Regions from separate parts of the Entomomonas moraniae genome, predicted to be linked through region 1. Evidence: riboswitches for the same ligand, from Rfam matches in the RefSeq annotation. Region 1 holds a riboswitch; the other holds the start of a gene.
What was found. A riboswitch is a leader RNA that binds a small molecule or an ion and turns the genes downstream of it on or off. The one in region 1 is predicted to bind manganese.
Positions count from the first base shown of each region.

Region 1 (12,555 bases):
TTGTGCAGTATTAAAACAACAAGCCATTGATGAAATTATTGATTTTCGGAGTGATGTTGAAAAGAAACCGTCAGAGCAAAGTTTTGCGCAGCAATTTAATTGGATTGCGCAGCCGATTTTTACAGGAAACTTAGAAGGTTTATTAAGTCATGACTTAACTCGAGAAATGGCTAGTCAGGCAATGTGTAATATTTATCGGCGTTTTCCGATAGATTTTCAACCGCAGTTTCATTATTTATTAAAGCAAGCAGAGTCTGGTAAGACATTACTTTTTCATTGTACAGCGGGTAAAGACCGCACTGGATGTGCTGCACTGTTATTGCTGTCAGCGCTAGGTGTTGGATTTGATATTATTTTACAAGATTACTTGTTTTCAAATGAAGCAATTAGTGGGTTAAAAAATCAGGTTGTTGGCTTTGCTGATAATCGAATTAGCGAAGAAGCTTTTCAAGCTATTCTTGAGGTAACACCAGAATATTTAGACAATGCATTAGCTGTCATTAATAAAAATTATGGCAATGTTGAACACTATTTACAGCATACGCTGGCAATAGATGTTAAAGCAATTCGTCAACATTATTTAGAGAATTGAATTGACTATACATTTTGACGGCATCCATCTATTGTCATCTATTGTGGTAGCAGTATTGGTAGTAGCGGTTGTTTTTGCTTTAGTAAAGAAAGTACAAAAATGGCCATATTATGCTGTGCCTGTTATGTCGAATATAGAAAAGAAGTTTTATTACCAATTAGTGAAAGCTTTTCCTCATTATCACATATTGGCACAGGTACAATTATCTCGAGTTATTCGTCCTCCAAAAAATAGACATGAATATAAGTGGTTAAATAAAATATGGCGGATGAGTTTAGATTATGTGATTTTAGACAGCCATTTAGATACATTAGTTGTTATTGAGTTAGATGATCGTACCCATTTAACTCAAAAGAGAAAAGAGGCAGATGAAAGAAAAAGTAAAGCATTAAAAGCAGCAGGTCTGCGCCTAATCCGCATCAGGACTAATAGTATACCAACTCTTGATGAGTTGAAATATTTGGTTAACCGTGGCTAGCATGTTATATTTTAAAAAAGATGTCATAATTAGTGAGTTACTATGATTGGCATAAATACATTATAATTGTATGTTATATTCATTTTTTGCTTGATTAAGGAATGTTTAGTTTTGCAACAACCTACAGAACAAAAACCTCTCTCTTTTATCGATGTGCTTACGCGAAATTTATTTTTATTTACAGCGATGTGTATTTGTATCGGTTTTGGGGTGGTTGTCAGCTTGTTAAGAATTGACTCATTAGACAGTTATATCTTTCAAATAAAATCAAGCCGGCTTGATTTTATATTTTTCGTAGGAATGGCGGCGTGTTATTTGTCACTATTATTTATTTCAATAAATCGAGCTTGGGTCAACTTTGTAGTACAAGTTTTAACATCAATCATATTATTTATTAGTTTGCTATTTATTTTTAGCCCATCTTTAAAAGTAAAAAGCTATTTATTTGATCATTATGTCGAGTTTTCTACACGGTCTTGGCACCGTATCTCTGTGCTACCAATTGGTAAAAAGTGTATTTTTAGTAAGGTTAATGATACTAATAAAAATACATTTTCATTAATGCATAATGTTTTTTTACCAAGTAGTTGTAGTTACTATTTTTTTAGTTTTGTGTTTACATCTTATTCGACATCACCAATGGATAGTTTTATAAGAACGAATGAAGAGTAAGCGATATAATGGGATTAAAAATATTAAGCAAAAAAAAATAACCTTATAAAAGGTTATTTTTAAATAATAAAACATATTTATATAATAATAAAAAAATGTCGTTACTCTCAAGATACTCCCAATAATAATCTCTTTGCTTTAAAACAGTCTCAGACTGTTTTGTCTACTTAATCCCTGTAAACAGACCTTGACATCCATACCACGCCTTAACTCCTGTTTCCATGCAGGCCTCGCTTTTGCTATCCTAAGCAAATAATCCCTGTTTAGAAGTACTATACTAGAGTAACGACAATCCTTTGGCATCCCGTAATCCTAATACTTTAAAGATGCCTTGTAACTCTTAGTTGTGTTTATAATACCAATGTATTTTATGTTGGTAAAGTCTTTTCTTTGAAATTGTGATGTTCGTCAAATAATATGGGTTTAAATATATTATTTTTATTGCAGAGTTTTGTTTTTATACATTTTATTTTTATAAAAAAAAGATTAAAAGTGTTTTATATTTTTTATCTTCTTTTTTGTTATGTTATATTGTAACATAATAAAAATTTATAGAGGGAGGAATAGATGTGACTGCTAAACCAATGCAACGCCTATTATCAATTGATATGCTAAGGGGGCTTGTGATCATGATCATGTTACTTGATCATGTTAGAGAAACTTTTTATTTACACCATCAAATGAGTGATCCTGTAGACGTTAGTCAAGTTGAACCAGGCTTGTTTTTTAGTCGAGTGTTGGCTCATATCTGTGCGCCTGTATTTGTTTTCTTAACAGGGTTGTCCGCTTTTCTCTATGGTCAAAAATATCAAAGTAAATATATGGCTGCCAATTTTTTATTAAAAAGAGGGATATTTTTAATTATTTTAGAGTTAACATTGGTGAATTTCGCATGGACATTTCAATTTCCCCCTACAACGTTATATTTACAAGTTATTTGGGCTATTGGCATTAGCATGATTGCTTTGGCAGGGCTTCTTTATCTGCCAAGGGGACTACTTTTTATTGTAGGTATGGTCATTATTTTAGGCCATAATTTACTGGATAGTATTCATGTGCAGTCTAGTTCTAGCTGGTATATCCCTTGGGCTATAATTCATGAGAAAAACTGGATAGAAATAGGCGGTAGTCTGAGGATTAGGACTACTTATCCTGTATTGCCTTGGATTGGTGTGATTGCCATAGGCTACACTTTTGGACCGTGGTTTACAAAAACAACAGTGGCGGCGGTGCGTCAATACCGACTCAAATTAATAGGCTGGAGTGCTATTGTATTTTTTATTGTTTTACGTTTTATGAATATTTATGGTGATAAGCCTTATTCAGTTGGTAACAACTTCTTAGAAACTTCGATGAGTTTCTTCAATATTACTAAATATCCACCCTCATTATTATTTATAAGCTTAACCTTGGGGGTAGGGTTGTTATTGCTCCGCTTATTTGAGCGCCACCAGGACAGTAAATATCTAAAGTATTTGGCTATATTTGGTAGTGTACCAATGTTTTTCTACTTGTTACATCTGTATGTCTTAAAGTTTTTATACCTAGGTGCGGTGGCATTGTTTGGAAAAAACCAAGGGGATTACTTTGGATTTGCGCACTGGTGGTCTATTTGGATTTGCACCATAATCTTATTAGTGGCTTTATATCCTCTGGTATTAGCATTCTCAAGATATAAGGCGAATAATAAAGATATTACTTGGTTAAAGTATTTTTAATTGGTCTACCATGAAAAATAAGATATTATTTTCGTGTGGATTATTGCTAGGCTGCCATAGCCTAGCCACCAATGCTACACAGCAAGAAAGTTCGGGATTTTTGGAGGACAGTACGGTATCTGTTTTAAATCGTACTGTTTATGATTATCGAAATTATCGGCATGGAGATACGAATAGTGCCGCTCGTAATAAATATAAGCTAAAAAGTCATCGAAATGACTATGCTGAGGAGTGGGGGTATGGCCTGATGACAAAATTTGAGTCAGGTTTTACTCAGGGTACTTTGGGCGTGGGGATGGATGCATTTGGCTTTTTTGGTTTAAAGCTAGACAGTGGTGGTGGGCGTGCTGGCAAATCAAGGCTTTTAGCGGTAAAAAACGATGGGCATGTTCGTAGTAGCTTTGAGCGGTTTGGGGCTGCAGGCAAGTTACGGTTTTCCTCTACAGTAATAAAATATGGGATTCAACAGCTTAAAACCCCTATTTTTAGTACATCAGATAGCCGCTTGTTACCCGAGTCCGCGACAGGATGGCTGGTGACAAGCCAAGAAATACGCCCACTAATACTACAGTTGGGGCATTTTACTGCTGCAGCTGATCGTAATGCATCTTCTTCAACGAATGATTTAGTTATTAATTATGCAAATCCCGCGATGAAAAAAGGAAAAAGTTTTGATTTTGTAGGAGGGAATTATGCGTTAACGGATCAATTTAACCTATTGAGTTATGTAGGTCGTTATCAAAATAATTGGTACACATATTATATTGGTAGCGGTTATCGGTTGCCTCTTAATGAGACTCAGGCGATAAAATTTGATTTTAATTTATATCATAGTAAAGACTATGGTAATGCTAATGCAGGTAAAATTAGTAATACTACATGGAGCTTTATGACGAGTTATGTAGTGAGCTACCATCAATTTTCTATTGGTTATCAACGAGTTAATAGTGATACGCCCTTTGATTATGTGAGTCGTGGTGCAATTTGGTTAAATAATGCCGCCCAGTTATCTGATTTCAATGCACCTCATGAGCGTTCTTGGCAATTAGCCTATCAATTAGATTTAGCTATATGGGATTTAAATGGTGCTTTATTTAATATTGCTTATATTAAAGGTGATCATATTGATGGTACTCGGATGAGTAAACAAAGCGCTTATTATTGGCTAGGGTATGGTAAAAATGGACAGCACTGGGAGCGCGATATTAGTTTGCAATATAAAGTGTCTGAAGGTTTTGCTAAAGATTTAAAAATATCTCTTCGCTATGATGTGCACCGTGCAAATAGGGCGCAAGCAGAATTAAATACTGATCAAATCAGGGTTGCTGTTGAGTATCCTTTGGTTTGGTAAAAAAAGGGTGAAATGAATCACCCTTTGAGCATTTTAATGTTGTGGTGGGGTATCCATTGTAGCTGTCGTTTGCAATGCATTAACAAAGCGAATAGATGTAGTATCTAATCCATTTGAACTTTGGAACACCTGTAAACCAAACTCAGGCAAGATAGCTAATAAATGGTCAAATATATCAGACTGAATACTTTCGTATTCTTTCCACACGACCGTATTTGTAAAACAATACAGTTCTAAAGGAACACCCTCAGTTGTTGGTTCTAACTGACGAACGATAAGTGTCATACCTTTATGAATTCTAGGGTGATCATGTAGATATTTCTCAATATAAGCCCGAAAGGTACCTAAATTGGTAATGCGTCTACAGTTTAGTTTTAAGTCTCCACCGTATTGTTTGTTCCACTCTTCAATTTCTTTGTCTTTATCTGATAAATAGTTTTTGAGCAAGTTAAAACGTCTTAAATGCTCTTCCTCTTCAGTTGTTAAAAAGTGAATACTGTTTTGATTGATAAAAAGCCTTCTTTTAATGCGCCGTCCACCAGATTCTTGCATTCCTTTCCAGTTTTTAAAAGACTCCGATAAGAATTTTTTGGTTGGAATAGTGGTAATAGTTTTATCAAAGTTTTGTACTGTAACGGTATGTAATGCAATATCTTTGACATCGCCGTCAGCATTAACTTGTGGCATTTCAATCCAGTCACCAACACGGATCATGCCGTTAGATGAAATTTGTACGCTAGCAACTAAAGATAATAAAGTGTCTTGGAATACCAACATGAGTACAGCAGCCATTGCACCCAAACCAGATAATAGAATAATAGGTGACTTATCAATTAATGCTGCAATCATTAATATAGAAGAAACGGCATATATAAAGATTTTAATAATCTGTATATAGCCTTTTATGGGTTTGTTAACTGCATCAGGGCGTCTTTGCCAAAGAGTGTTAACAATATCTAAAATATTACCAACAGCAAGTGCTAAAGTTAATATGATGAAAGCAGAGCAAATATTGTGTACGATTGAAATCAATGCCTCAGGTAAACCAGGGATAGCTTTGATACCCAGAGAAAGAACCATAGCAGGGACAACATTGGCTAACCGAGCAACAACATCATGATTTATAAGAATATCATCGTTTCTCAAAACTGTAGCTTTAAGTGCTTTTTTTATACCTTTGACGAGGATACGCTTAACAACAAAGTTAGCAACCCACGAGATAATAATGAGAGATATTAAACAAATGATCGTAAAAATAATTGGGTATTCTTTTAACCACGCAATCATGTCATTATAGTATTGAAGCATATTGATCCTTTTCTTTCTTAATATCTAGTTAATGCGAGTATCTAGTTTAGCATAATGGGGATGATATAAAAACCCTATAGCAATATTAGGGTTTTTATAGTGCAATGAATTTATTGACTTATTTTGTTTTTGTTCTGTGGCAAGTGTTGTAACTTTAAATGTAAGGAACTAATTATCCTGTAAGTTATGGAGTCTTTCTTTAATCCACTCAATACGGCTTTTGCGTTTATCTAATTGTGATCGACCAAAGCTTTCAGTAATACGATCAAGAATAACTGCCAATAAAACAACGGCTAGGCCACTTTTAAATCCTAAGCTTATATTTAATGTTGTTAAGCTCTTATTAACTAGCTGGCCTAAACCCTCAACACCAACCATTGAGCCAATAATAACCATAGATAATGACATCATTAGACATTGATTAACCCCTGTCATGATGGAAGGCATTGCATTAGGCAGTTGTACTTTAAATAGCAGCTGCCAATATGTACAACCAAAAGAGCGACCAGCTTCCAATAACTCCCTATTTACTTGGCGAATACCTAAATGTGTTAACCTTACTGCTGGCGGCATTGCAAAAATGATTGTTGCAATAATGCCGACACTGTAGCCAATATTGAATAAAATAGTGGCAGGAATCAGATATACGAATGCTGGCATAGTCTGCATCAGGTCAAGTACTGGGCGTATAATGTATTCAACATATCGGCTTTTGGCCATACAAATTCCTAGAGGAATACCAATAATTAAGCTAATAAGGGTAGAATTCAGAATAAGCCCTAAGGTGATCATCGTGTCATCCCAATAACCTAAAGGTTTCCCTAGTTCATATAAAACATAGGGGAGGTAAAGATATGAAATTGCAGAGAGCACATAGGTTAGTTTGTTTCGCTTTAAACTAAGCAAGGCTAGCCAAATCGCTAAAATAGTTAGCTCCCAAAAGCCATTGGCAAATCCATATAGAATTAGTAACAGCGACAGTGCGGTAAAAATGGCAAACCGATAACTTACACGCCAAAAAGCAAAGCCTACAAAAATAGCAATGATCAGCCAAGGAGGAATAAATAACAAAAAAGCTTCCATGCTTTTGCCAATATATTCCAATGAGTTCCCTACATTGTCAAAAAAAGCACTGCAATTATTTCGTAGAAAGTCAATGCCATGTTCAACAGCTTCTCCTAAGTCAAACTCAATGATCATTGCTCGCTCCATATAATGTATTGAGAACTTCTGCTTCAGAAATATAGCCACAGTGCTTGTTGTGTTCGTCTACTACTAATAGTGCTTTTTTATTCATGACTAAGTTTTCAATAACTTCTGATAATAAAGTTTGGGCAGCAATTGTTGCATTGGGTATGGGAGTATTATTAGGTAATGGAATAGCAATATCAATGGCTTTAATAAAACGTGTTGTATCAATGGTATCAAAAAAACTACGAACATATTCATTGGCTGGATTGGTAATAATCTGCTGAGGTGTGCCCACCTGTACTAAGCAGCCATCTTGCATAATGGCAATACGAGAACCTATGCGTAATGCTTCCTCAATGTCATGAGAAACAAAAACTATAGTCCTTTGATGCTCTTTTTGTAATTGAAGGAGTAAATCCTGCATTTCACGGCGTTTTAAAGGATCTAAGGCAGAAAAAGCTTCGTCCATAATTAAAATAGACGGGTTTAATGCTAATGCCCTTGCTAAACCCACACGTTGTTGCATTCCTCCCGAAAGCTCGTGGGGGTACTTTTGTGCAAAATTGGCTAGCCCCATTTGTTCTAATACTTCTATAGCGCGTTTTAGTCGTTCTTTTTTCTTGACCTTAGCCACCTCTAATCCAAAGGCAGTATTACCCAAAGCTGTGCGATTAGGAAGTAAAGCAAAAGATTGAAAAACCATGCTCATTTCATTGCAACGTAGATGAATAATTTCTTTTGTACTTAATTTAAAAATATCACGATTATCAATTAAAACTTCGCCTACTGTCGGTTCATATAGGCGATTAATTAAACGAGCGAGTGTAGATTTCCCTGAACCTGACAATCCCATGATAACGAAGATTTCCCCTTCATTAATTTCAAAGGAAACATTATTAATTCCAACTAATAGTTCTTTCTCTTCAAGGATTTTTTCTTTTGACCAACCTTGCTGTAAAAGTGGTATTGCATCGCTTGGGCGATTACCAAAAATTTTATAAAGATTACGAATCAGTATTTTGGGAGAATGCATTAATTACTTTGCACCTTTTTAATATTAATAAACTACAATCAGTTTATTATACTGAATTTATCTAAAATAGATATTGTCCTTGATATTGTTTAGATAAAGACACTAAGTTAAAAATAGTTGCATTTTTCTTGATCTCAGTAGCTATTTTATTGTGTAACATTTTTTATACTATACGTGGGTTATTTTTGAAGGGTACGACGCAGCTAGTTTTTCCTGAATTAAATTGCAGTAAAGTTGGTGAGGTCATTTTTTCCTAGAAATATCCACTTAGGCCTATTAAGGTATATTAATTATAAAAAAATGGAGTCATTTATGGCAGAGCGTGAAGTTGGTACTGTTAAATGGTTTAACGATGCTAAAGGTTTTGGATTTATTGTACGTGAAAATGGAGCAGATGTTTTTGTTCATTATCAGGCGATTCGAGGCGACGGCCATCGTTCTTTAACTGATGGTCAAAAAGTTGAATTTTCAGTAACTCAAGGTCAAAAAGGTCTTCAAGCAGAAGATGTAGTAAAAGTATAAGTTTTTCATTTAAAAATCTTCACTTAACTTAATTAGGTGAAGATTTTTTATTTGTAAGGCAATTATTTGTTACAAAGTTAAAAAGAAACTATAATGTTCCCAGCTCATAAAGTGAATTATTGAGTACTAATGATTTTTAAAAGGTTTAATAGGGGATACGGATGAAAAAGTTATTAAGTTGTTCTGTTTTAGCTATTGCTTTGGGCGTTACGGGTTGTACCTCTACTAATACAACCAATGGCGGTGCTGTTGGAGTCGATAGAAAACAATATATGTTTAGTATGGTTTCAGAGGAGGAGGTCAACAATACCTATGCTAAAGCCTATGCAGAAACATTACAAGACGCTCAAGCCCAGAATGCACTTATAAGCAAAAATGATAAACAAATGAAGCGATTACAAGCTATTGCTGATCGTTTGATTGCACAAGTAGGAACTTTCCGTCCAGATGCTAAAAACTGGAAATGGGAAGTCAACTTAATTAATAGTGATGAAGTTAACGCAAACTGTGGCCCTGGTGGAAAAATTATTTTCTACACGGGTATTATTAACACCTTAAAGTTAACAGATGATGAAATTGCTGCTGTCATGGGGCATGAAATTGCTCATGCACTACGTTCACATGGACGCGAAGCAATGTCAAAGGCTTATGGTGTTAGTGCTGCAAGTGAGGTGGCTGGCTTATTTGGTGTTGATACCACCAATGTTAACTTAGCACAAACGGGTGTTAATTATTTAATGACTTTACCTAATAGCCGTACCAATGAAAATGAAGCTGATTTAATTGGTTTAGAGTTGGCTGCACGAGCTGGTTATAACCCTGAGGCTGCGGTGACTTTGTGGCAAAAGATGAACAAGCTAGGAAGTTCTGGCCCAGAGTTTATGAGTACTCATCCATCTAATGATAATCGTATTGCTTCATTACAAGCAGCGATACCTAAAGTGTTACCACTTTATGAGGCGGCTAAAAAAACTAACTCAACTACAACAAAAAAATAATGAATTGGTTATAAAAAGGCTCATCACTGAGCCTTTTTGTATTTTATGCTGTCAATGCATTGTAAGCTGCAAACCCTGCCATACTGATAAATATTAAAGAAGCTGTAATGTGTATGGCTCTTAAGGGTAGTTTAGTAGCACTGAAGTTACCAATGAGAACCGCGGGCACATTGGCGATCATCATTCCAACTGTTGTACCTAAAACAACCCATAATAACGATTGGTATTGAGCTGCTAACATCACTGTTGCAATTTGAGTTTTATCACCCATTTCTGCGAGAAAAAATGCGATAAAGCTAGTTAGGAACGGGCCAAATTTTTTCATGATAGAGTTATTTTCTTCATCATCTAGTTTATCAGGAATTAAAATCCAAATAGCCATTGCTAAAAAGCTAACCACTAAAATCCAACTAACGATAGAAGGAGTTAAGAAGGTTGTTAAAAAATGGCCAATTGCACCCGCCATTAAGTGGTTGATTACCGTAGAGGCGAGCATACCTAGAATGATGGGAAGAGGTGCACGAAAACGAGCGGCTAAAACTAAGGCTAGTAATTGTGTTTTATCACCGATCTCAGCTAGTGCAACAACACCGGTAGAAACAAGAAAGGCTTCCATGTGATATCCAAAAGGGTGGGGCAATTTTTCTATGACACGCATAATCTGCCCACCCAAAAAGTCAGATTATTCATGTCATAGGTCTTGTCAAACCAATTGGTCGTTTACACCATGATCAAGTTGATCAAGTATGTTGATGCAAACCCAGTTTTGTAAAACTGGAGACTACTCCCCTAAGACGGTTCGTATTCTGCCTTAAATAAACTTTAATTGGCAAGTATTAATTTTGAATTAAATTATTTACTCATGATATTTGAGAGAGTATTCCCATTCGTGGTTTAATGGTGCGGTCGATTTTAAAACATAAAGTGTTTATCTATGACCAATGATCCTTTTAGTCGTTTATCTGTTAATCAAGAAGTTTTAACAGTTACCCAGTTAAATCGTTGTGCTCGTACAATGCTAGAAGAAGTATTTTCTGGCGTGTGGGTAGTGGGGGAAATTTCTAATTTAGCTAAACCCGCTTCAGGGCATATTTATTTCACACTAAAAGACCATGATGCACAAATACGTTGTGCATTATTTAGACAAAATGCGCTTAGAGTGAGGGAAGTTTTACGAGATGGCTCCTCTGTAAAAGCTTATGGTAAGGTCTCCCTTTTTGAGGGGCGTGGGGATTATCAACTTATTATTGAGCGTTTAGAACCTGCAGGTGATGGATCACTGAAGTTAGCTTTTGAGCTACTACAAAAAAAATTATCGGAAGAGGGCTTGTTTGCTGCTGAGATCAAAAAAACTTTACCTGCTCATCCTAAGCGAATAGGAATTGTGACTTCACCAACTGGTGCGGTAATACGTGATATTATTAGTGTCTTTAAGCGTCGTGCCCCTCATATAGAGCTAGTACTAATACCTACAGCTGTGCAAGGTAAAGAAGCTACTTTTCAAATTCTTAAAGCGCTGGCTTTAGCAGATAAACAGCAGTTTGATGCTATTATTCTTGCCAGAGGAGGGGGCTCATTAGAGGATCTATGGTGTTTTAATGAGGAAGCTGTTGCACGAGCTATTGCTGATTGTGAAACACCGATTGTCAGTGGGGTTGGGCATGAGACAGATGTAACTATTGCTGATTTTGTATCGGATGTTCGCGCACCTACACCTTCAGCTGCGGCTGAGTTGTTGGCGCCTCATCATCAAGATTGGCTTTTTACGCTAAAGCAATTGCAACAACGATTAGAGCGTAGTATTAGGCAAAGTCTTACTCAGTACCAAATTAAAATAGAGGGGTTATTAAAACGCTTACGTTCTCCTAGCCAACAGTTACAACAACAAACACAGCGAGTAGATGATTTAGAGTTACGTTTAGTTAGAAGTTTTCAGCAGCAGCGTTTAACCCGTCAGAGTGCGTTGAATCAACTTGAAAGTAGGCTGCTAGCACAGCACCCTCAAAAACGGTTACAAACAATAGCGCAACAGCTTAATACAGCAGAACAGCGGCTATTACGAGTAATGCAAGAGAAGTTGAAGTACTTACGAATTCATTTAACCACACAAGTGCAAGCTCTACAGATTATCAGCCCGTTGGCGACGTTAGAGCGTGGATACAGCATTGTACTGAGTGAGCGTAAAGAGGTGATACAATCAGCAAACCAAACTACTGTAGGGCAGGACTTGACCGTTAAGCTCAGTAAGGGAGAGCTAAAAGTCAGAGTAATCGATAATCAGTTAGACCCTGTTAATTTATCATTGCTTGATGGTTAGTTCGAAACGAATTAGTGTCGCTTTAGTTACCTCGTTTATTTAGTGGCGGCAGTATTAAAACTAAAGTGCTTATAAATTAGTTAGTCTGCTGAGTTATGGTTAAGGTATTGTTTTTGAAGAAAATAGTTGGTACTGCTTGGGGTGAAACGGTAAGTGTACATTAGGACAATAGAAGATTTGGCCTTGTTTGAATAAATATTTTTTATAGAGTTAGGTGATGATTAGGATTTTTATAAGTGATTGGTAGGGGGATGATAAATGTATAAGTTGTGTTTTTATGTACCAGAGTCACACCTTGAACAAGTAAAAAAGGCTTTATTTACTACAGGTGGTGGTCAGATCGGTGATTATGCTGAGTGTTGTTGGCAAGTGCTA
Region 1 is NZ_CP029822.1:1,783,834-1,796,388, reverse strand. Features, by position in the region: gene DM558_RS08555 (tyrosine-protein phosphatase) at 1-592, shown strand, start outside; gene DM558_RS08550 (DUF2726 domain-containing protein) at 594-1,070, shown strand; gene DM558_RS08545 (hypothetical protein) at 1,182-1,742, shown strand; gene DM558_RS08540 (DUF1624 domain-containing protein) at 2,294-3,460, shown strand; gene DM558_RS08535 (OprD family outer membrane porin) at 3,471-4,811, shown strand; gene DM558_RS08530 (mechanosensitive ion channel family protein) at 4,845-6,119, opposite strand; gene DM558_RS08525 (ABC transporter permease) at 6,288-7,319, opposite strand; gene DM558_RS08520 (quaternary amine ABC transporter ATP-binding protein) at 7,309-8,343, opposite strand; gene DM558_RS08515 (cold-shock protein) at 8,656-8,865, shown strand; gene DM558_RS08510 (M48 family metallopeptidase) at 9,027-9,863, shown strand; gene DM558_RS08505 (TMEM165/GDT1 family protein) at 9,907-10,521, opposite strand; yybP-ykoY riboswitch at 10,485-10,665, opposite strand; gene xseA (exodeoxyribonuclease VII large subunit) at 10,798-12,180, shown strand; gene DM558_RS08495 (Nif3-like dinuclear metal center hexameric protein) at 12,439-12,555, shown strand, end outside.

Region 2 (12,555 bases), 430 kb from region 1:
AAAATACCTGTACCCTCAACGACCACACCCGCACCAAACCAACCATTCAACGTATAAGTATTAGATACTCCATTACCCCACTTATCAACCACAGAAAAATGCGTCGTTTGCAACTTTTCATGGTTATTGGTTAAACCTGGTTTCACCGTTTCAGTAACAGAAATCGCCTTAGGATTTACTTGACTAGCTCTTTTAGCCACATAAGCTTCATCAACTAATTGACTAACAGGCACCGTGACAAAATCAGGATCACCTAAGTACTCAGCACGATCAGCAAATACGCGCTTTTCAATCTCTGCTAATAAATGTACATATTGCGCTGAGTTGGGTTTAACACCTTTAAAATCATCTGCTAAGTCTTGCTTCATTAATAACAACTGAATCAAACCAATACCACCAGAACTAGGTGGCGGTGCGGTAATAATTTTCATGCCATTCCAATCAGCAACCAATGGTTCACGCCACTTAGCTTGATAATTTGCCAAGTCACTCTCTGTGATTAAGCCGTCATTCGCTGCCATTTGCTTAGCAATTAACTGAGCTGTTTCACCTTTATAAAATCCATCACTCCCCTGTTCAGCTATGCGCGCTAAGGCTTTACCTAACTCAGGTTGTTTAAATAACTGGCCTGCTCTCATAGCACCAAAATACTGTTTAAAATGCCCATTAGTAGGTGTTTTATCAACAGCTTCTTGATAGCGCTGTATCAGCTGTTGATGTACCTTAAAGCCATCATTGGCATAATGAATAGCCGGAGCTAACACATCCTTCCACGGAAGTTTGCCAAAACGTTGATGAACGGCCCACATTCCTGCAACTGTACCAGGGACACCCACCGCTTTATGTGAATACAAGCTTAAATTAGGAACCACCTCTTTTTTGTTATCAAGGTACATATCCTTAGTTGCTTTGGCTGGTGCTACCTCTCTGTAATCTAGAAAATAAGGCTGTCCATCCATCCAAAGGGTCATAAAGCCACCACCGCCAATATTACCCGCCTCTGGATACGTAACGGCTAAAGCAAAAGCTGTTGCCACCGCAGCATCAGCCGCATTACCGCCCTTTTCTAAAATTTCTTGAGCAGCTATTGCACCATAATAATCAGGAGAGGCTACAGCCCCTGCATCAAATTTTTGTGTTACTTTTTCTACTGCTAAAACATGTTGACTAATTACCAATAATACAAGAAAACTATAGCATTTTATTATTGTACGCGTTAGATGCGTCATTCTTCATCTCCTATGAAAGTATTATTAATGCCATATACCTCCATAAAGCAAAATCTCTAAAAGGCATAATCTACCTGATAGAAAAGTACGCTAAACGCATGAGGGTAAATGCTCTATACCATAAAATACTCAGCATGACTTTCACAATAGAACTTTTAGCCAACAATAGATAATGATGAGCTAGATCAAAAGAACAGTGAAGTCTCTAACCATTGAATAAGCTGCTCTTTAGTAGGTGAGCAGTCTCCCCCTTCATGGGCAACTACGTAAGAGGCGATAGCATTGCCTAATAAAGTTGCCTTCTCCAAACTCCAAGAGGAACTTAATCCTGCCAAAATCCCTGCGGTATGACTATCGCCTGCTCCGATAGAATCTTTGACTGTTACAGGGAAAGCGGTAACGTGTTTAATCGTTTTATCTTGTACTAAAGCTCCTTGCTGATCAAGTCTAATCAGTAAAGCTAAATCGTAAGTATCTTGCCAATATTGTGCAAAACTGGCTATATCCTTTTCAAATAAATGAGGTTTGTCTTCTAATTTAGCCAAGTAGTGTGCTTCTTGCCGATTGAGTGTCAGTAATGGTCTAAAGTTTAATAATTGATGCAATTGTTGTTTAGTTAGTCGTTCTATGCGAGGGCCAAAATCAATGACTAATCGAAAAGGTGATTTAAGCCTTTGCAACCACTGCTCTACTTTAATACCTGACGGACTCAGCAGTTGATAGCCCGAAAGATAAATAATAGCATTCGGCTCTACGTGTATTTGCTGAAAAACCTCATCATTCCAATGGGTTTCAGCTCCCTCTACCGTCAAAAAAGTTCTTTCACCTGAAGGCTCAACCAACGCCATACACCAACCATTATCTAAATGCTCATTGTAAAGTGGTGAGCTAATACCATAGTGCCTTAATAATTGAGCTGTTTGCGTTGCCCATAAACCTTTACCGATAGGCAATGCAGAGTAAGACTCTACTCCTATTCGTTTTAATGCTAATGCAATGTTAAAAGCACAACCGCCAAGGTGCATACTTTTATAATCTAACAGCGTATCTTCACCACTTATAGGTAAGCGCGCCACATTCATACGTAAATCAATCATGGCAGAGCCTAACACACAAAGCTGAGACTGACAGTTGAGTGTAGCAATTGACTTAATGAGATCTTTATACATTTTCTTCTCTTAGCTGCCTAAACGCATTAAGTTTTTCACTGTAATAACCAAGGTCACAGCGGTTAGCGTCATCAAGCTGCTGCTTTAGGTCGGAGCGGATACCTTCAATGCCTGTTAACGCACCACAAATGGCGGTTGCCATCGCACCGATGGTATCGGTATCACCGCCTAAATTTGCCGATAAAACAGCACATTGATTAGGATCACCTTGGGCTAGCTCTACTATAGCAAAAGCAGCGGGTACTGACTCAATTGTAGCGGTGCCTGCCCCCACTTTATCGTAAATATCAATTAATATGGCTCGAGGGGATTTTTTGTGTGCTACGACGTCTAAAGCCATATCTAATCTTGCTGCTAAACTAGGACTAAAGGTAGTGATTTTTTTCATCTGAGAAATTTGTGCAATGGTAGAAACACCTAACTTGATCTCTTGCCAACTACACCCGTCGATTGCTTTTGAAACAGCCCATGCGACACAAACAGCACCGGCCACAGCCACATCTGATTTATGGGTTGGGCTAGAAGCAAGAGTAACCTGCTCAATAAAATTTTGAATATTCTTGGTTGGCAGCAAACAACCCAATGGCGATGCACGCATGGCTGCGCCATTGGTTAGTCCATTATTTTCAAGGCTTGCTATAGAATTTCCATTGGATAAATCAGTTAACGCTTGTTTTGACGTAGGGCCTAAAATGTTTTTATTAAATGCATCGAAATCCTGTGCCCACGCTAAAATATGCTGACCAATCGCATTAGCACAAATCTGCCCATTTTTTTCAATAATTGCGTCTGCAATGGCTAAGGCCATAGAGGTATCATCCGTAAACTGCGCCTTAGAAAAATAACACGCGGCTGTATTTTCTCCAGGGCCGTCTAAGAACCGATCAATCCAACCAAAAAACTGTTGTACTTTCGATTGAGGCCAAAGCTCAGAAGGCATCCCCATCGCATCGCCCAATACCTGCCCATAAAGCGCTCCTAAAATTCTTTGCTGTTTTAACATCTGATTGTTACTCCTTTCTAAACTTTAAGGTCAGTATTCAATGCAATGGACTGAATCTCATTTTTCTCTTTGAAGAAAAACAAAAATAAAAATAGGATCACAATAATCATCACCGAACCCAATACCCAAATACCAACCCAATGATAGGTTAAATTATTTTGTGGAGTTTCATATTTAAACAGATGGTCCATCAGCGCTCCCCCTAAAAGATAGCTCAATAAACTACCAAACCCTTGGCAAAAAAGGGTTATTAGTGCCTGTGCGGAGGAACGCATATGAATAGGTGCTTTTTTATCGACATAGATATAGGCGGTCACAAAATAAAAGTCGTAACAAACACCATGCAGTAAAATACCTACAAATAAGAAACTGTAAAGTAGCGCGTTATCTGTTCCCCCATAAATAAATAGGATATAACGCAGAGCACCCGTTACTAAGCCGAGGAGCAATACTTTTTTTATCCCTATTTTATGAATAAAAAAAGGTAAACATAGCATAAAAAATATTTCAGATACTTGCCCTAAAGACATCCAACCCGTAGCGTTCTTCATGCCATTTTCTGTTAAAAAACCATTCGCAAAAGCATAGTAAAAATCAAGCGGAATACAAAATAAAAAAGAACAGAAAGCAAATATGCAAAAGTTTTTATCTTTTAATAAAGCCATGGCATCAATACCCAGCAAGCTTTTGAGTGTTGTTTGTTGAGTTGGCTTAGGTGGTGTATCAGGTAATATCAGAGCATAAATACCCAAGAATAATGAGGCTGCAGCAGTAATAATCAACGGAATATTAGTGCTTGAAATATCACCAAAGCCAAGCCACTTAGGCAAGAATCCACAGACAAAACCTGAAAAAATCCAACCAATAGTTCCCAATACCCGAATAACAGGATAATGCTTAGCAATATCTACCACATGGCTAAAAGTAATACTATTGGTCAAAGCAATAGTAGGCATGTAGGTCAGTGAGTAAAGCAATAAAATAGGAAAGAATGTATTAAACGTGGTTTGCTGCGCGGCTAGATACATGAACACAGCTCCTAGTAAACAGAGCACTGACAATACCTTTTGTGCGGCAAAAAAACGATCGGTAATAGAGCACACAATAATAGGCGATAAAATAGCAGCAATTGCCGTTGTGGCATAACATAGCCCCACTTGGGTGGCTGTAAAATTGTTTTTATTTAGAATCTGCCACAAAGGAACAAACCATGCCCCCCAGATGAACCACTCCAAAAACATCATAAACGAGAGTTTAAGATTAACCTTTGTCATATTCCCCTCATAGACACTACCATTAGGTAAATGAAAACAACTTTATAGCCAGCTCTGTTATATTACAAAACAGTATACATTATTATAATTAATACGATCGTTACTTAGAGCAAGGCTCAATGCCAAAATGACCATATCGCTTGTAAGATCTAATCATACCCCAAGGACAGGAATGACAATACAAACCACTAACCCCATAATAAAAAACAGGCTATTACCCAATAAACTTAACTTATAGTTAGAAGCAATATACTCATCAAACGAGATTTGATCTCCCATACTTTGCAAATATTAGTACCTACCCCCGGTACAATATACGCCCACAAAATAGGAATTAACCATGCCAATAACCACTGATTCCAATTACCATAAGTCTGCCACCATAAATAAGCACTTAGCGGCACTAATATCAAAGCTGTAATATACGAATAGAACGCTAGTAATTTATTCATTTCAATCCAAATTTCATGCCGTGTTTTTTATACACTTCTTTTCGAAATAGTAAGGTATAACGCCAAAAAGAGAACACCCGCCGCATAGACTGTGACGTGACACGAATATCATAGAAACATCGAACAATCGAGGGAAAGCTATTAAAGTGATTACGTGCATTATAGATGCCACCTTTTAGGATTTTTTACACTTTTACAAGAAACTATTCTAAGAATCTTGGAATATTGCCTAATGTTATTCCTCTCAACACGTATTACACTTTTTACATAATTTACTCGCGCCTCTAATTAAGACTTGATTAGTCGCTAGGTCGATTTTTAATTTGCTCTTATGCTAAATCAGAAATTCTAATATCATTTAATGGAAGCAATCATGAAAAAGACTAAAATCGTCTGTACACTCGGGCCAGCAACAGACTCTCCTGACACCCTAGATCAATTACTCATCAATGGTATGAATGTCGCTAGGTTTAACTTTTCTCATGGAACACATGCTGATCATCAAGCTAGAATAGCTGCTATTAGAGAGTCCTCTAAACGTGTGGGAATTCCAGTAGCTATCATGCTCGATACAAAAGGCCCCGAAATGCGATTGGGCTGTTTTATAAACGGGAAAGTAACATTACAAAAGGGCCAACAGTTTATTTTAACAACGGAAGATCGCTTGGGTGATGAAACCATCGCTTCTATTAATCACCAAAACCTCCCCCAAGAAGTACAAGTAGGTAACAAAATTTTATTAGCCGATGGACTGATAGAACTTACGATTCAATCAATTCAAAAAAACCACATTATAACAATCGTTGAAAATACGGGGGGTATTAGTGATAGAAAGCGTATTGCAGCGCCTGGTGTTAGCTTAGGGCTTCCACCTGTTTCAGAAAAAGATATTGAAGACATTTTGTTTGGTATTGAACAGGATATAGACTTCATTGCAGCATCATTCATCCAGCGTGCTTCCGACGTACAACTTATTAAAAAAATATTAAACGATCATAACGCAAGCATTCAAATTATCTCTAAAATTGAGAATGCCGAAGGCGTTAAAAATATGACAGAAATTCTGGAGGTATCTGATGGGCTTATGGTAGCACGAGGAGATTTAGGTGTAGAAATCCCTGCTGAAGAAGTTCCTCTTATACAAAAAGAAATGATTAAACTCTGCAATAAATTAGGTAAACCCGTTATTACAGCAACCCAAATGCTAGAAAGCATGATCTCTAATCCTCGACCAACAAGGGCAGAAGCATCCGATGTCGCCAATGCCATTTTAGATGGAACGGATGCGATTATGTTAAGCGGTGAAACAGCCTCTGGACAATACCCTGTAGAAGCGGTTAAAACCATGTCTTCACTCGCTAAACGAACAGAGCAAGCCATTGATTGTGAAACAGCACTAATTCACTCAGGTTTTAAAAGAACCAATACAACGGATGCCATCAGCCATGCTTGCGTACAGATTGCTGTTGAGTTAAATATCAAAGGGATTATTATTCCTACCGAAAGTGGCTTTACAGCACAAATGGTATCGCGTTACAAACCACAACCCTTTATTTTTGCTGTGACACCTCATGAGAAAACCGTGAGACGCTTACAATTAATTTGGGGCGTGATAGCATTACAAGGAAACCAAAGCAGTAATACAGATAGCATGACTAAAGAAGCTATTCAATGTTGTCTGAACACTGGGCATATTAAAGTAGGCGATCTTGTTGAAGTAACAGCTGGCATACCTATTGGTACCCAAGGCAGTACCAACATGATACAAGTACACATTGCAGGCAATAGTTTAGGTAGCTAACCCTCTGGTTAGCTATTTTTACTTAAACTAATCGTTTTATGAAAGCGTTGTGTAACCAAGTCTCTATTTTTAATGACCTACGATTAAAAATAAATGACCACCATTGCTACAAAAATAGCATATAGGCTACTGACCCAAACTAGTGCTCGGCAATCAACAATGCCTCGACGAAATATTTGCCACAAAAAGGCTATTGCTAACATCGTAATAATACCAGAGGTTAGCAGCAAGCCATCGAATTTCCAAGGGGTAAAGAATATGCCAAGGGCACTGGGAATAGTTGCTTGAATCATCATTGCACCTGAAATATTAGCAAGTGCCAAACGCTCTTTTCCCTGACGAACCCAAATAAGAGCATTCATCATTTCTGGTAGCTCTGTTGCAACAGGGCTAAGCAATACAGCCACCAAAGTGGGTTGCCAATGTAAGGCTATGGCAATCGATTCAAGTTGGATTACAAACTGGTGAGAGGCAAAGCCAATAACCAATAAAGATAGCAGTGTTTGTAAACACGCCAAGGCTAAGGAGGGATTAGCTGTAGATGGGCAGATCTTTAATGGTTCCAACGCTTCTTCATCGGATGAAGTATCAGCATCCTTAATCTCACGCCATACATAGATTGCATAAGCAAGTAAGAATAAAATGCCGAGCCAAGGCTTAAAAGAAAAAACGATAAGACCAAGCGCTACTTTGACTACAAATATCGCAAGAAAAGTTCCTTGGTCTCTACTAATGCGAGCGTGATCCACACTCAGTTGATACGAGTTGCGTCTAAGTCGTTTTCGATTAAATATTAGCACTAACCCCACAATAGCATAAGCGAGTGTTGCCAATACGAGAGGACCTCCCATCGCAGCACCAATGCCAAGATTTTTTTGTTCAGGCGTATTACCGAATACAACAGCCATAAAAGTTACAACACTTTCTGGTAATGCTGTACCAAAAGCGGCCAATACCGAACCAACAGCAGTAGCACCAAGACGCAAACGACGACCAAGCCACTCGATCCCGTTCACGAAATATTCGCAAGAAAAATAGATTGCCCATGCAGATAGAAGAAATAATGTGAACGTGAGAAGCATAAAAAAATCCAGCTGAGCGAGTGAAAATCCAATGGCACGACAATGCAACTCGCTCAGCTGGCAATATGCATTTCGGCCAAAGGTCTCGTTTAGCTTTCATCGCTTGCGCGACGGCTGTTCACGCCATGAGGCATATCCCTCAAGCTTGTTGACATGAACTCCTTAGCTGATTGCTAAGAATAACTACTCCCCAATGACAATAGCTGATCATTCTAGCAGTAAACGGTTTTTTTTGAAATATATGTATTCAAATCATAAGAAATAATAATCTTTCCTAATACTGCTATTCTAGCTTTTTATTAGATACAACGAAGACTAGTTATCATTTTAAAAATATATTAATTTACGACAAATTAGTATTAAATATACAATAGTAGAATTGATCTTTTAAAAAAAGATAAATGAATATTTAATTTTGTGCATGTAGTAGAGGAAGTAATGATCTTTAGAAGAGCGTTAGTATCTATATTAGTTACCACTATAGGACATAGCTACACAGCAGTTGCAGCTGAGAAAACGGACAATCTAGCTGATAATGGTAGTAGTTGGCTCAAAGAAAATAATGGTATTAATAAAATTATAATTGGGGAAAATGGTAATGGAAATAGCTTAATTAACAATGGTATTCTCATCCCTCAAGACAGTATTGGCAAGAACATAACAGAGAATAATGTTATTAACATTAAAGATACCACTGGATTAAACATTGATACTGTTTATGGAGGATATTGCCAAGGACAGAATCAAAGTTGTAGTGCAAATAATACGGCGGTAGTTGTTGATAATGGAACAAATATCAACTCAATACTTGGCGCATCTTCCACATCATCCACACAAACAGATACATCAAATACAAGTAATACCCTGACTTATACTAACAAAGCGGTAGGCAGCGCTTATTTAAATAGCGGTTCAGCTACTAATGATATGTACGGTACGCAAACAAGCACGGATACAACTGCCGTGCTTAATGCCAATGGCGGCAGCATCTTTGCTGTTACTAACGGTACTAGTTACACGAATGAAGCGACAGGTAATGCCCATTTAAACAGCGGCTCTGTTAACGGTAGCATGTATGGTGCTCATACGAGCGCTAATGCGACAGCTAGTCTTAACGTTCATAGCAATAATACCTATAGTGCTACTAATAACGCCAACTATACTAATGAAGTAACAGGGAATGCTTACCTAAATGGAGGTTCTGTTGGAGACTCAATATACGGTGCTTATGTAGAATCTACCTCAGCCTCTAATGCATCAACAGAAAATTACTCTAAAGCCACAGCAACTAATAGCGCAAACTTCACTAACAAAATAACAGGTAATGTTTATTTAAATGGTGGTTCAGTTGGTAGCTCTGCATATGGGGCATATTCATCCTCTAATGCTAGTACAAATGCTTTTATGAATGTGTCTTTCAACGAGCCTGCTACAACCAAAAATACCTCTACCTTTAATAACCAAATCTCAGGTAACCTCTTTTTAACCGGTACTACTGTTAATGGTAATATTTATGGGGCAGCATCAAATGATAGCTCTACTGTAATAGCTAAAGCTAACATGTCGAACACTCAAGACCCTAAAGTAACTAATAATGCTACTATTACCAGTAATGTAAAGGGAAATATCGCTGTAGATGGTGGAACTATTAATGGCAATATTTATGGGGCACATTCCAGTGTTACTGCTACCACGACTACTTTTAATAATGCCAATCACACCACTACTTTTAATATAACAAATCAAGGAAATGTTTCCTTATCAGGGAATGTAAACGTAAACAGCAACGCTGAAATTTGGGGGGGTTATTTAGATAATAATACACTCGCTACCACACCTGTTTACTATGAGATATTTAAAGGTAATACCTTTACAATGAGCTCAAGCCCCATCACTGTGAGCAAAATAGGTAATTTTGAGAATTATAACTTTAACCTTAACAATAATAACAAAACAGCCATTGCTAACAATCAGGCACTAGTAACCGTAACAGATACAATGCAGAATGATAATACTGTTGAAAATGATGGTACTGTCGGCGGTAAAACAACCGCCAACAAATCAACCGTATCAATTGCTGGTATCTCAGGCACGGGAATTGTTAAGAAAGGTGATACCATCACATTGATCGACTCAAGCGGTGCATCATCATTTAATGGTGGCGATAACACTGGGGATATCGGTGGATTATTTAATACACAAACAGGCGATACCACCAAGAATATTAAGGTTGGCTTAGTTGGAAAAGCCGATGTTAGTTACACCGTAGACACAGCTAATAATAAAATTTTAGCAACGGTTGATGATATTAGCGTAAGTAAAGATGATGTCACAGCAAGTGTCAAACCACTTGCTGAAGGTCGTCTTGCTGCTCTACAAAATACCACACGAGGAGCAGATTTACTCCTCGATGTAATGGGTAAAAATAAAGCAGTAGGTACTTTTACCCCCATCTTCGTCATTGATGGTGGATTGTACAAATATAACAGCGGTTCACATATCAGAACGCGCGATTATCGCACGATGCTAGGTACTCGTTATCAGTTTACTGATAATTTTTATGCAGGTATAGCATTTGAATATGGTCGTAGCAATTACGATACCTATAATAAATTTAACTCTGTTAATGTAAATGGTAATGGTCATACCTATAACTATGGCGCATCTATCTTTGGTAAATATACCTATAACTTAAATATAGGCGAGCTTTATACAGATGCTGTCTTTAGATTTGGTAGAACTCGTACCGAATTTAAATCACACGATATTATTACAGGTAGCGGTAGTTCTGCAAAATACAAAAGCGATGCTAATTATGTGGGCGGTTTAGTGGGTACTGGCTTTATTTACTCACTTAATAATACATCAAGTTTTGATACTTCTGCCCATTATTTCTATGACCAATTACGCTCAGACAGTGTAGTGATTGATGGCGATAAAGTTAACTTCAAAAGAGCCACCTCATCACGTGCACAATTAAAAGAACAATATAACTATAAACTCAATAATCTAGCAACATTATACTTCGGTGGAATGTATGAATATGAGTTTGATAGTAAAGCCCATGCCAATACTGCAGGAATTAGTATTGATGCACCATCGGTTAAAGGATCCACTGGAGCACTCGAACTAGGAGTAAAAGCAACGCCGTTTGTTAAGAACAAAGACTTAACGGTTAATATGGGTGTAAAAGGCTACGTTGGTAAACGAAAAGGGGGAGCTCTTTCGTTATCTGTTAACTATGATTTTTAGTTAATTATTATGTTAATCTATTGCTATTATCTAAATAAAGATAGTGGCAATGGATTAAGAGACTTCCAAATTATTTAAAATAATAAAAGCTCTTCGAAAAAAGCTACTGAATAAAAAATTATCTGACCGATATAGATTATTATTAGAAATACCTTTAATAAAAGAGAGAAGATCTTTTTAATCATCCTCTCCTCTATTTTATATCTCACTTAATATACAATGCACCCTTACCAGGGTAATACGCCATAGAACCTAATTCCTGCTCTATTCTCAATAACTGATTGTATTTCGCCATACGGTCTGAACGAGATAATGAGCCCGTTTTAATTTGCATACAATTCGTTGCAACGGCAAGATCCGCAATCGTGCTATCTTCTGTTTCACCTGAACGATGGCTCATCACACAAGCATAATGGTAACGCTTAGCGAGATCAACTGCTTGCAATGTTTCTGTTAACGTCCCTATTTGATTCACTTTAACCAATAAAGCATTTGCTAGCCCTTGATGGATACCTTCTGCTAAAATTTTTGGATTTGTCACAAACAGATCATCACCTACTAATTGTATTTTCTTCCCTAATCGTTTAGTGAGTATTTCCCAACCAGCCCAATCACTTTCCCCCATACCATCTTCAATAGAAATAATCGGATATTGATTAGCCAATCTTTCTAAATAATCTGTAAACTGTTCTGAGTTTAACGAAAGCCCTTCAGCTGATAATTGATATTTACCCTCATTACAAAACTCACTCGCAGCACAGTCTAAAGCCAAAAATACATCTTTACCTGCATGGTAACCTGCTTTTTCAATAGCCTCTAATATAAGTGTGATCGCTTCTTCATGTGAGTTAAGGTTAGGAGCAAAACCACCTTCATCACCAACCGTTGTGGCAAACCCTTTTGCATTACAGATTTTTTTTAGCACTTGAAAAATCTCAGCGCCACACCGTAATGCCTCTTTAAAAGATTTAGCCCCCAATGGCATAATCATGAACTCTTGAATATCCAGACTATTATTAGCATGTGCACCACCATTGATCACATTCATCATAGGTACAGGCATACTGATGGGGCCTGCACCACCAATATAACGATACAAGGGTAATCCTGATGTTTTAGCAGCTGCTTTAGCTACCGCTAAAGAAACTGCCAACATTGCATTTGCCCCTAAACGGCTTTTAGTCGGCGTACCATCTAGCTCAATTAATCGCTGATCAATTAATTGTTGATTAGTTTCATCCTGTCCAATTAATGCAGTATTAATTTCTGTATTAATATACTCAACGGCTTTCA
Region 2 is NZ_CP029822.1:2,211,250-2,223,804, forward strand. Features, by position in the region: gene ggt (gamma-glutamyltransferase) at 1-1,229, opposite strand, end outside; gene DM558_RS10395 (PfkB family carbohydrate kinase) at 1,415-2,398, opposite strand; gene DM558_RS10400 (ADP-ribosylglycohydrolase family protein) at 2,391-3,401, opposite strand; gene DM558_RS10405 (nucleoside permease) at 3,419-4,675, opposite strand; gene DM558_RS15840 (hypothetical protein) at 4,903-5,127, opposite strand; gene pyk (pyruvate kinase) at 5,501-6,928, shown strand; gene DM558_RS10420 (sodium:calcium antiporter) at 7,012-8,010, opposite strand; yybP-ykoY riboswitch at 8,093-8,214, opposite strand; gene DM558_RS10425 (beta strand repeat-containing protein) at 8,449-11,262, shown strand; gene eno (phosphopyruvate hydratase) at 11,468-12,555, opposite strand, start outside.
Region 2: another riboswitch for manganese. It lies ahead of DM558_RS10420 (sodium:calcium antiporter); the one in region 1 lies ahead of DM558_RS08505 (TMEM165/GDT1 family protein).